DNA from 3 places in the Aeribacillus sp. FSL K6-3256 genome. Region 1 is predicted to be linked to each of the others. Evidence: predicted binding sites of a transcription regulator. Region 1 holds the regulator's gene; each other region holds the start of a gene.

The links. Region 1 encodes Rex, which represses fermentation and respiration genes when NADH is low (regulators of the CRP and FNR family bind a similar motif). Its sites were predicted from a motif close to TTGTGAAATATTTCACAA; they were not measured.
Region 2: a site for Rex is predicted at 2,035-2,052, ahead of NSQ84_RS17315 (AtpZ/AtpI family protein). Genes of this name have one in related genera too.
Region 3: a site for Rex is predicted at 2,013-2,030, ahead of NSQ84_RS14780 (DoxX family membrane protein). Genes of this name have one in related genera too.

Annotation. Positions count from the first base shown of each region.
Region 1 is NZ_CP150188.1:393,910-398,231, reverse strand. It holds gene NSQ84_RS02070 (type II CAAX endopeptidase family protein) at 1-237, shown strand, start outside; gene NSQ84_RS02065 (YdiK family protein) at 242-445, shown strand; gene tatC (twin-arginine translocase subunit TatC) at 538-1,284, opposite strand; gene NSQ84_RS02055 (twin-arginine translocase TatA/TatE family subunit) at 1,307-1,480, opposite strand; gene NSQ84_RS02050 (redox-sensing transcriptional repressor Rex) at 1,495-2,136, opposite strand; gene NSQ84_RS02045 (ABC-F family ATP-binding cassette domain-containing protein) at 2,448-4,322, shown strand, end outside.
Region 2 is NZ_CP150188.1:3,599,858-3,604,179, forward strand. It holds gene atpE (F0F1 ATP synthase subunit C) at 283-495, opposite strand; gene atpB (F0F1 ATP synthase subunit A) at 565-1,275, opposite strand; gene NSQ84_RS17310 (ATP synthase subunit I) at 1,282-1,665, opposite strand; gene NSQ84_RS17315 (AtpZ/AtpI family protein) at 1,668-1,895, opposite strand; gene NSQ84_RS17320 (S8 family serine peptidase) at 2,079-4,322, opposite strand, start outside.
Region 3 is NZ_CP150188.1:3,057,829-3,062,150, forward strand. It holds gene proB (glutamate 5-kinase) at 1-1,073, opposite strand, end outside; T-box leader at 1,131-1,346, opposite strand; gene NSQ84_RS14780 (DoxX family membrane protein) at 1,405-1,896, opposite strand; gene NSQ84_RS14785 (TerC family protein) at 2,394-3,107, opposite strand; gene NSQ84_RS14790 (LysR family transcriptional regulator) at 3,211-4,077, opposite strand; gene NSQ84_RS14795 (thiamine pyrophosphate-requiring protein) at 4,224-4,322, shown strand, end outside.

The DNA of each region.
Region 1 (4,322 bases):
GTCAGCTCGCTATTGTTCGGCATCGTGCATGGGGAACCTGAACTTTTATTGCGTTATACAGCAATGGGGTTTACGTTCGCTTTTTTATATTATAAAACAAAACGCATATTAGTCCCTATTTTTGCCCATACAATGATGAATACAATCGTAGTCATCATTCAAACAATTTATCATGATGAGATTGAAAACATGATGAAGCAAATGGAACAAATACAAATCATTATTGGAGGCAGCTAAGATTATGAATTTTCATCCCGTTTCCATGGGACTCTTCTATTTTATCATGGGAGTTCTATTTACATATTTAGCAATTCATCATGCTGAAAATGGTATGTGGACAGCTACAAATATGATTTTAATGATTTTAGCCACGTTTGATTTTGCTGTTTCCATCCGCATGTTCACTTTCTCATATAAAATTCGGAAAGCAAAAAACAACCGATGAGGTGTAATGATATTATCCCTCTTGTGTAGACAGTAGGAAAAAAGCCTATACTGTCTTCACAAGAGGGATATGTTTATAACAGCCCATCGGTTTTACTTTTGATCTGATTCTTTTATTTGAGAAGACTGTGCTTTTTTGTAAGCAAATCTTGAAACAATGATACTTATTTCATACAAAATGAATAGCGGAATCGTGACCATTAAATGCGACACAATTTCAGGCGGCGTAATAATCGCTGCGATAACAAGCAATACAAAATACGCATATTTTCTAACCTTTGCCAAAAACGCCGGATTGATGATCCCGAGTCTTGTTAAAAACATAATGACAACGGGAAGCTGAAACAACAGTCCGAAAGGCAATGTTAACTGCAGCAGGAAACGAAAGTATTCATTTATTCCTATCATTTGTTGAATGTTTAAATCATTGGAAAGCCGCCCCATAAAATCGATGACAAAAGGAAACAAAATAAAATAAGAGAAGCTTATTCCTAAAAGAAATAAAGCAACCGACAACGGTATATAGCTTAATGTGACCCGCCTTTCTTTTTCATACAGTCCTGGGCTGATAAACGCCCAAAGCTGGTACAATAAAACAGGGAAAGTTAGAATTAAAGCAATAATAAATGTAATCTGCATATAAACGATCAATGGATCTGCAGGACGAAAAGCATTTAAGGCGAATTGCTTTGCTTCATCAGTTTGCTGTAAAAAAACAATAATTGGCTTCGCTATGAAAAAGCCAGTAATCATAGCAACGAAAAAGAAAACGACTACAATAATCAGCCGTTTTCTAAGCTCCGCTATATGCTCCAACACGGACATTTTTTTTTCGCTCATCATTATTCATCCATTCTTCTTGCTATTCATTTTTCTTGTTTTCTTCATCATCGTCTGCTAAGCCCTTCGTGGCACTTTTAAACTCCTTTAATGATTCTCCTATAGCTTTTCCAAGCTCAGGAAGTTTTTTCGGCCCGAAAACAAGCAGAGCTGCAAATACAATCAACAGCAAGCTTCCAATTCCAATTGTTGGCATTTAATATCGCTCCTTCAATCTTCATTCGAATAATGTTTTAAAAAATATGCAAGAGCCTGAAGTTCAACAGATAGATCGATATGATGAATCCGAATTTTATCCGGAACATTTAAGCGAGCCGGCGTAAAATTTAAAATGCCTTTTATGCCTTTTTCCACTAACCGATCCGTTATTCCTTGAGCGGCAGTTGCCGGGACCGTTAATATCGCAACAGGCACATCATCAGGCAATTCACTTTCTAGCTGATCCAAATGATAAATTGGAACTCCACCAATTTTCATTCCTACTTTTCGTTTATTAATGTCAAATGCAATAACAATTTGTGTGTTGTTATTTTTTGTAAAATTGTAATTTAAAAAAGCTGTTCCCAAATTTCCGACTCCAATGAGGGCAACTTTGGTCAACTCATCTTGGTCAAGCGTCTTTCTAAAAAATGATAACAAATAATTGACATTATATCCATAACCTTTTTTGCCCAGCGCTCCGAAATATGAAAAGTCCCTTCTAATTGTCGCAGAATCTACTTTTACTGCTTCACTCAGTTCTTGAGAGGAAACACGTTGTTTTCCCGAGGCATGTAAATTTTGCAAAAACCGATAATATAGAGGTAATCTTTTTGCAGTTGCTTGCGGTATCTTAGATTGATCTTGATTCAATGCTCATCCCTCGCAATCCAAAACAACCTGACTAATTTTGTTTTTAACTATGTTTTCTAGCAAGCGGCTGCTCGCCTGTATGAAACAATATCAGACTGATAACGCTTCCATCCTGATCTTCTTCTCCGTCTACATTTCTTTTTATTTGTTTTTTCTCCAAACTCTCCTTATATAAAAACTATACACTATTTTTTTATTCGTGTCTTTTGAACGATTGTTACAATTTCTTGTCCTTTTGTTCATCAGGTCAGTTGCCTGCAGTCAAATATATAGGCTACACTTATTCTAGCAAAGATTGAGGTGAACTATGGATGATTTTATTGCAGTTAAACAAAATCACAAAATATTATGGTGCTGACCTTATTTTATCGAATATTAAGCTGGAAATCCAAACAGGAGATAAAATCGCCGTTGTAGGCCGCAATGGAGCCGGAAAATCAACATTATTGAAAATCATTGCCGGTGAAATGCCCTTTGATTCTGGTGAAATTGTGAAGCCAAAAGATTTAACAATCGGCTATCTGGCACAAAACACAGGATTAGAATCAACTAAGTCGATATGGGATGAAATGCTAACCGTTTTTGAAGAGCTGCGGAACATCGAAGCTGAGCTGCGAAATATTGAACAAAAAATGGCAGCTATCTCCTCAGCTGGAGATTCTCATGCTTTGCAAAGCTTAATGAAGGAATATGATTCACTCCAACATTTATATAAAGAAAATGGCGGATATCAATATGAGGCGGATATCCGTTCTGTGCTGCATGGATTAGGGTTTGCTGATTACGACTATTCAACTAAAATTTCGGTTTTGAGCGGAGGACAAAAAACCCGGTTAGCACTCGGAAAGCTCCTGTTGAAAAAACCGGATCTGCTCATACTCGACGAGCCGACAAACCATCTCGACATGGAAACATTAAACTGGCTCGAACAATATTTACAGCATTATAATGGAGCGGTTCTAATTGTTTCCCATGACCGGTACTTTTTAGATCGCGTTGTCAACACTGTTTATGAAATATCACGAACAGTTTGTACGAAGTATGTTGGGAATTACAGCGCTTATTTAAAACAAAAAGCGGAAGCGTACGAAAGGGAATTAAAACAATTTGAAAAACAGCAAGAAGAAATCGCGCGGATGAAAGATTTTATTCAACGAAACTTAGCAAGAGCATCGACAACGAAACGTGCGCAAAGCAGAAGGAAAATGCTTGAGAAAATGGAAATACTGGACAGGCCCGCTGGGGACGAGAAGTCAGCCAGCTTTTCCTTCGAAATCGAAAAGCAAAGCGGCAATGACGTGTTAAAAGCCATTGATTTGTCCCTTTCCTACGATCAAAAAACTCCGATCGTGAAAAATATTAACTTTTCGATCAACAGGAAGGACTCAATTGCCTTAATAGGGCCAAACGGAGTTGGAAAATCTACCTTATTAAAAACGATCATCAACCGCTTAAAGCCGCTGAGCGGAAAAATTCAGTTTGGATCTAATGTCCAAATCGGATATTATGACCAGGAACAAGCGGATTTGTCTTCATCTAAACGGGTTTTAGATGAATTGTGGGATGACTATCCCGAAAAAACAGAAAAAGAAATCCGAACGGTTTTAGGGAATTTCCTTTTTTCAGGAGATGAAGTGCTGAAAACCGTCTCGTCTTTAAGCGGAGGAGAAAAAGCTCGGCTCGCTTTAGCGAAATTAATGCTAAAAAAAGCTAACTTTCTCATCATGGATGAACCTACGAATCATCTGGATCTCGACAGCAAAGAAGTATTGGAAAACGCTCTGATAAATTTTCCTGGAACAATCTTGTTTGTTTCGCACGATCGTTATTTTATCAACAAAATCGCGACCAAAATTTTTGAATTATCCACAGAAGGCATTGCCGAATATATCGGGGACTATGATTATTACATTGCAAAAAAAGCGGAGATGATCGAGCTTGAACAGTTGAAAGAACCAACTATCGAAACCAAAGAGCAAAAACAAGGAAAATTATCTTATGAACAAGAAAAAATATTGAAAAAAAAGGAACGGCAAAGACAGCGCCGCATTGAAGAACTTGAAAACAAAATAGCAGAAATTGAAGAAGCGATCGCTGAAAACAATGAAATGCTTTGCGATCCAAATATATACCAAGATCATGAAAAAGCTCAAAAACTTCATGATCAAAATGTCATGTTAACGGAA
Region 2 (4,322 bases), 580 kb from region 1:
ATCTCCTGCTGCGAAGCCTCCAGCTCCGAGGGCAAATTCAACTGTTAACACGGCTTCGTTTCACTCCCTTCAAAACTTCCGTTTTCCAACTACCGGCTATATTGGGACTCTGTTACCATTCACAACATAAAGGAATGGCGAAGATGCTTAAATAACTTCGCCATTTCCTCTTTTTCACTTGCTGTCCTTTCGATTCGGACTTCACGCAAATTGATTGCATGCCGATTTCTAAAAAGCCTTTTTCAACACCAATCTGGGCAAGGCTCTTTTGAAATTTTCAAATTACGCACCAAAAGCCATAAATGCAATAACAACCGCGATAATCGGAATCGCCTCAACCAACGCAACCCCGATAAACATAGTAGTTTGAAGCATACCGCGCGCCTCAGGTTGACGAGCAATACCTTCTACTGTACGAGATACGATAAGTCCGTTACCAATACCAGCACCAAGTGCCGCTAAACCAATTGCAATTGCAGCTGCTAATAAATTCATGAATAAAGTCCTCCTTTATTTGTTTAAAAATAATTTTTTACACAAAAATTATGATGAAGTCATTTATTTTTAATGGTCATGGCTAACTTTATGCGCCATATAAACCATTGTTAACATTGTAAAGATAAAAGCTTGGATTGCACCTACAAAAATACTGAATGCCTGCCACGCCATCATCGGAATAATTGCCCCGATGAAGCCGAATGCTCCGCTAGTTGCCAAGCTGACAAGCAGACCTAGCAAAATTTCCCCAGCATAGATGTTACCGTAAAGACGAAGACCAAGCGTCAACGTGTTTGCAAACTCTTCAATAATTTTAAGCGGGAACAAAAACGGCAGTGGCTTGAAAAAGTCGCTTCCATAGGCGGAAAAGCCCTTTAATTTAATCCCGTAATAATGCGATAAACCGACGACTAAAATGGCCAGTGTCAGCGTTATGGTAGGATCAGCCGTAGGCGATTTCCACCAAAGCTCATGGTCAACAACGATAGCGAATGGTAGACCAAGCATATTGGAAACAAAAATGTACATGATGAGCGTCATTCCTAAAGTAAGGAATCGGCCTCCTGTCTGCCAGTCCATCGTGCTGTTAATAATGTTTTTCACAAAATCCATGACCCATTCCAAAAAGTTTTGCATACCCGTTGGCTTCATTGCCAAAGAGCGGGTCGACAATACGGCGATGATAAATACAATTGCGCTAGATACAAGAATCATTAAAATATTGGACAAATTAAATTCAAGCCCTAATAATTTTACTATCGGCGCTTCGTGACCCAACAAAATTCACCTCTCTTCCCAAGCTTGTCCGCAAATGTATAGAATAGAATCTATCATAATGACAATATAGATTGTCATTAAACCAATAACCACGCTAATTAAATGGAAATGTTCAGGGAATTTAAGTGCGATTAATACCGCCAATCCTGCGGCTGCCATCCTTGAAACCGTTCCAAGCGAACGTGCTGTACGGCCTTCTTCAATTGCTTGCTGTATTTGCTTTGATTTACGCACTAGTATCCATAAATTATAGAGGCTAAAGCTTGTACCAAGGGCAAGACCGAGGAAAATATCTTGATAAGGAGTAAACCCCCACGCTAACACATAGATGGCAAGCAAAAACAGCAAATATTTTTTGCTGCGCACAAACAATTTTTCTATACGATCCATAGTTACCGTTCATTCTCCTGAAAAAAATGTTGGACTAATCTCAGCATCGCAATTATTCCCGCAGCCAGTCCAATTAGAAGACCGATGATCAAAAAAACGGGTTCTGTATGCAAATGTCGATCAAGCCATCTTCCTGCAAAAATCCCAACGAGCACTGACCCTGCCAAATAGGAAAGAATGGCGGTCATTAAAGCGTATGCTCGGAGCGGATGGTGCTCTTTTTGCCGCATTGGGTATGTCCTCACAATATAAAATTACCTTATATTTCATTATGTTAAAAGGCTGTTGAAAACCTTATCATCCCACCCCGTTTAGCATACAATAGGCACCAATCAATGTCAATCTGTTTCACGTCAAAAGTTGAGCTATTTGTTAATAATATCACAATTTGTTCACAAATATTTTTGGTGTTTCTATTGACTTTTTAATATTTTTTTATCTAAAATGATTGTCGTTTCATAGCTGCTTTCTTCCCCGTCTTTTTTTGCAAAAATAAGCGCTTTGTAAACGCCGTTTGGAATGTCCTTAAATTGCCCGGAAATGTCTCTTTTCAACAAACCTCCCGGAATATTTCTTTGCCAGTCTAAAAAGCCTTTGAATGTTAAAGTGTCCGGATCATACAGGGCAATCCCGAATTCATCCGCCCCTTGCGGCAAATAAAGCTCATAATGGTACATATTCCCTTGATCGGCAAGCCCAAATTCAAATCCCATGATTTTTGGATAATTCGGTTCGCCAACAACGAATAAATATGGAAGGCGGATTGTCTGGCTGCCGGCTGTTACAACAAGAGTCCCGTCATACAATCCTTCCCTCAATGATTTTGGTGCAACATCAATCGAGACGGATACTTCTCTTTTCCCGTTAGCAGGAACCTTTACGGAAATAGGGAGCTGCCATTGAACCCCTTTTTGATAATGCGGTTTAGAAAAAACAAACGTTTTTTCTTGATCGGAGAGATTTTCAAGAGTTAACGTGATCTCTTTCTTTTTCCTGCCGATATTTTTGTGAAATTGACCGAATGATAGAGATGCCGGATAAATGAGAGCTCTTGTCTGAACAGCCGATAAAATATCGATTCTTCCCGCCCCCTGCTCAAACACCTTGTACAGCCTTCCATTTTGATCATAAAGCGGTTTAGCAGTATTCATCATAGCTGCTTTTATTTGTTCCGGCGACCAATCTGGATGCTTTTGTTTGATCAATGCCGCTGCACCTGCTATATGCGGAGCAGCCATGCTTGTTCCTTGAAGAGCCATATACCCTTTAGGTATTGTGCTGTCAATTGCTACACCAGGCGCGACAAGATCGGGCTTCACTTCCCATGTGACTGTTACCGGCCCTTTTGATGAAAAGGGTGCGAGGCGATCTTGTTCTATCCGACTGGTTGTTTTGATGAACGATTTTTCATTCAATTGTTTGCGCAGCCATTCGCCATCTTCCTTTGAGATGGAGACAACAGGAAAGTCCAATTTTTCTTCTAAATTGCCGGTAAATCTCCCTTTCATGTTGTTGTAAATAATCAACGCTTGGGCTCCGGCTGATTTTGCATTTTTCGCTTTTTCGGCAAACGTGATTTCCCCGCGCTTCACCAAGGCTATTTTTCCTTTAACAGAAGGTTTAAAGTCTTTTTTCTCCCCTAAGCCTGCATATTCTATCCGTCCTCTAATTGTTGTCCAAGGGGCAGAATTGAACAAAGATTCAGCTGGCATTTTCTTTTGAAATCCTGAAAGGGTTAAATACTTTACGTCAAGCGGCGGTGTCGATGCGCCGACGGAAATTGCTTTGCTTGCAGTGCCAGGCGAACCGACGGTCCAAATGTTAGGACCAGAGTTTCCGCTTGATACAACTGCAGTTATCCCCTCTTCAACGGCTTGGTTTAACGCCAGGCTTGTCGGATAATCCGGGCCGTTCACATCATTGCCAAGGGAAAGATTTACGATATCTACCTGATCCTCAATCGATTTTTCAATCGCTGCAATAACTTGGTCTGTCGTCCCGTACCCATGAGGGCCAAGCGCTCTATAGGCAATGATGGAGGCTTCCGGAGCAACCCCTTTCAATTTTCCATTTGCGGCTATAATTCCTGCTACGTGAGTGCCGTGAATTGTCCTCGAATTGTCTTTCGCGACTGTTTCCATTGGGTCTTTGTCTTGATCTACAAAATCAAATCCGCCTTGATAATTTTTTTGTAAATCTCGGTGGTTGTAGTCGATCCCCGTATCTATAACAGCTACTTTCACTCCTTTTCCCGTCAATCTTTCATCCTTCGCGTCAAAATAGCCGCGTGCATCGATGCCGCCTATAAAAGGAACACTTTCTTCAACCGTTGCTTGAAAAGTCGTTACAGGCTCTGCATGTTCAATGTAAGGCTCTTTTACTAGCTGATCTAGATCTCTTTTTTTCCCTTTTACTGAAAATCCGGTAAACGTTTTTTTATATTCCCAGCAAATGTTTATTTCCGGATATTTTTTTTGAATCAACTCTTTTATTTTTGAAAGGTTCTGATCTGACAAAACAATGATCATTGTGACTTGTTCATCAGCATTCTCTTCAGGGATTTGCGGATGTTCGGGGAAGGTCTTTGCAAAAGCAGTTACATCAAAAACGTGGAAAATGAAGAAAAAAAGCAAACAAATTCGCACTGAAGGGTTTCC
Region 3 (4,322 bases), 1.1 Mb from region 1:
TCAGGATGTATGCGCTTTGTCATTTCCATCGCTTTTTGACTCGGCATGCCCATAATTTCTTTTAATTCTTCAGATGAATAATTGACTATGCCTTTTCCGATCAGCTTTTGTTCCTTGTTTAAAATTTGCACCACGTCTCCGGATTGAAAGTTGCCGCTGACACGCTTAACGCCAGCAGGAAGAAGCGATTTCCCTTCCTTCAAAATAGCCGCTACTGCTCCATCATCGACTTCCACATCACCAGATATGATCGAATGAAGAGCAATCCATGCTTTTGAATTACGAACAGCACTTAAATCGTTTTTGCCAATATATGTTCCGTCACCGTTCCCATTTAAAATTTCGATTAATTTCTCTTTTCCTTGGCCTTTCCCGATAAATACGGATACACCGAGGGCAAGTGCCGTTTTTGCCGCCATGAGCTTTGATTTCATGCCACCTGTTCCAACTTTCGAACCGGATGTTGCCTCTGTTTGTTCAATTAATTCATCTGTTACTTCCGGCAAAAAATCAAATCGTTTCGCATTCGGATTTTTGGTAGGATCTTCTTCATATAAACCGTTAATATCCGTCAAAATAATAAGAAAATCGGCATGCAATAATCCGCTCACAAGAGCTGACAGCATATCGTTGTCTCCAAACGTCAATTCCTCAATCGAAACCGAATCATTTTCATTGATGATCGGGAGCACTTGCCGCTTTAGAAGCTCCGATAAGGTGGCGTATGCGTTTTGATATTGCTCTTTATGCTGAAAATTGCTCCTTGTCATCAAAAGCTGGGCACATACAATGCCGTATTTTTTAAATGCTTCTGTATAAGCCTGGATAAGCAGCCCTTGGCCCACTGCCGCAGCCGCCTGTTTTCCTCTAATTGTCACAGGCCTGGAAGGATATCCAAGATCTCCATACCCTGCAGATACCGCTCCTGACGAAATTAAAATTACTTCATACCCTGCTTCCTTCAATTTAGCAATCGCTTCAACATGCTCGTGCAGCTTTTCTTTGCTGAGTCCCCCGTTGTCATCTGTTAAAGAACTGCTTCCTATTTTTACGACCACTCGCTTTTTCCTCACTAAAAAACACCTCTTCATTGCTTGACAGTCATAAAAAAGACTCATATCATCCTTTCGAAAAAGGACGAATATGAGTCTATATCCGCGGTACCACCTTTTTTAGCACTAGTTTAGTGCTCCCTTTAGCCTGTAACGAAGGATACGGTCAGGTTATGAGCCTGACAGCTCCAGGGGTAGGTTCAATAGCTTATCAGCGATGAAACCTTTCAGCCATAGGGTTTCACTCTCTTTTTCGCCTAAAGTCTATTTACTGGCCCCTTTCAACGCCGAAAATATACTTTTTTTAAAATTATGTTTCAAAAATTTTTAAAAGTCAAGATGATTGCTGCATTTAAACATTTGCTTGTTGATTGAATTTTTTGTTTGTAAATTTATCTCTCAAATACGGCAGGATAAACCGATCAGCTCCCCAATAATACGCAGCTGCGCCTACTGCCATTAAAATGATTGCTTCAGTGTACATAATCGGATTCGTGCTTGTTGTTCCAGCTAACATAAAATTCAAGTTCATAAACGCACCAGCAATTAATGCAGGAGTTGTAAACAATCCCAAAATCAGTCCGATGCCAACTAACACTTCTCCAATTGGAATAATAAAATTAAAAAGTTCTACATTCGGAAGAGCAAAGTTTTCAAGGAACGCTGCATACCATCCTTGAACGGCCGGATGTTCTCCGGTTGCTTTAGCAATCGCCCCTTTTAAAAATCCTGTCGCATCAAATCCACCCAGCTTTTCGACTCCCGCGACAAACCATTGATAACCGAGCCAAATTCTAAGAGCCGCCCAGACAACCGCCATTTTTGGACCTTTCAGCCATTCCATCTTCAACCATCTCCTTTGTTTGTTTTTTCACTTTTATTTTTCGAAGAAGTTTGTGAAATATTTCACTAACCTCTTCAATTTCAATATATAATTTTCTGAATTTAACTTCAATATATTTGTGAAATATTTCACAAATTGTTAACAATTACTATAGTTATCCACATTCATAGTAGGATTTTATGAAAAAATCCAGCTTCTTAAGCTCCAACAGTTACATAATATCCACAAAAACAGTATGGATAATGTGTATAAGTTGTGAATTATCTGAAATATCTGTGGATAAAATAAAAAAGCACTCACCTTCTCTGGACGATGAATGCTTATACACAAAGAACGATCTCTCGAATTTACAAGCAAATTAGAGCTGTTGCAAAAGAAACCGTCATTTTACAGAAGTGTGCATATTTTCCGATAACAAAAATTTTAGACATAACTAAATCTATTAAAACGTGGAATTTCTTTTCATAAAAAACAGGCGCCGTTTCAACAGCCGCCTGCTAAGCACTATGCTGCAATTTATTTTCTTTCTCTGCACGCTTATTTTTCTCATAACCGATCGCTAACACAATCAATGTCATAATTCCGATAAGTAAATATTCGATCCACAAGTTTTGGATGTGAAACCATTGTTCAATATGTTTATCCTTAAAGATCATCTCACCGGCGGTCCAAGCTAAAATTCCAGATCCAACATATACAATCCATTGAAATTTGTTCATTAATTTTACGATCGCTTTTGATCCAAAAATCATAATTGGAATACTGATCAAAACTCCAACCGCAATCATGCCGATATGGCCGTGTGCCGCACCTGCTACTGCAACCACATTATCCAAACTCATGACGGCATCTGCAAGAATGATCGTTTGAATAGCTTTAAGCAGACTGCTTTGAGATTGGACATGCGCAGCTTCTCCGTCATCTACCAAAACTTTATAAGCAATCCAAAGCAGCAAAAATCCGCCGACAATGTTGACAAATGGGATTTTCAACAGGACAACAATGACGGATGCAAACAAAATCCGTAATGCGACCGCACCTCCAGTCCCCCAGAATATAGCTCTGTTTTGCTGTTCTTTCGGCAGATTTCTCGTTGCCATTGCAATTACAACTGCGTTATCGCCGGATAAAATAATATCGATTGCAATAATTTTTAATAAGGCAATGATGGCGTCAGATGAAATAGATATGCCAACTGAAAATAAATCCAATTGTTATTCGCTCCTCTATTAAAAAATGTATACGTATAGATTCTATCCCTACCTTCCTTTGAAAGCAAATCCAATATTTTACCTATTTAAAAATTAAAATGAGTCATCTCCTTGTCAGCTGCTGGATAAATGTTCGAATGGCAGTGGAAGAAAGAAGACCTTTTCGATAAATAATTGCAACCTCTTTACGCGGAAGTTCGTCTGCAATTTTCAAAAGCTTGACAGAAAACTCCGGGCTGTTTTCAACATAAAGCTTTGGCAGGATCGTAATTCCGTTATGTAAAAGCGTCATCTTTAACAACGAATACGTATCCGACAATTCCACAATTGGGTTTAACTTAATGCCTTCTTTATTACAAAATGAATCGATCGTCTGTCTAAGAACATATTGCTCGGGCAATAAAAAGATCGGGTACGATTGAAGCTCTTCCAAATATATTAAATTTTTTTCAGCTAAAGGATGATCAAGGGATACAATGGCAAAAAACTCTAATGAAAACCATTTAATAACCTCTACTTGCGGATGATGAACTGGTAAATAGACAATCCCTATATCGAGCTCAGACTTGACTATTTTTTCTAACGTTTCTTCCGTTTTTAGATCGTAAACAGAGAGTTTTATATTTGGAAACTGTGAGTGAAACGTAAGCAAGGAAGAATAAAGAAGATGATTGCCAACACATCCGATTTTTAAATGGCCGCGATTCAATCCTTTTAATTCATGTATTTTAATTTTTGCTTGATCAATTTCAGAAAAAATTTTTTTCACATGTTCAAGTAAAATCTCTCCGCTTTCCGTTAATTCAATTTTTTTCCCCATTCTTCGAAAAAGAACTGTATCAAGACTGTTTTCAAGAAGGCGAATTTGCTGGCTTAATGTTGGTTGCGTAATCCCCAGCTTTTCTGCAGCTTTCGTAAAATGCAGCTCTTGACTCAATATTGCAAAATATTGCAAAAGACGGAACTCCATTTTATAGCTCCTTTCTATAGATATTTTCTATTATTATGATAGTTATTATAGTATTGTACTATCTTTTCTTTTCAAGTACAATTCTGATTACGGAATTATCTGACTAGTATTAATTATCTAAATTATATTGAAAGGGTGTGTGTTGTTTGACCAGCCGATATACGACAAGCAAGGCACTTTTAGAAGCGTTACAAGAAGCTGATGTTTCCTTTATTTTTTCAAATCTAGGAAGCGATCACCCTGCC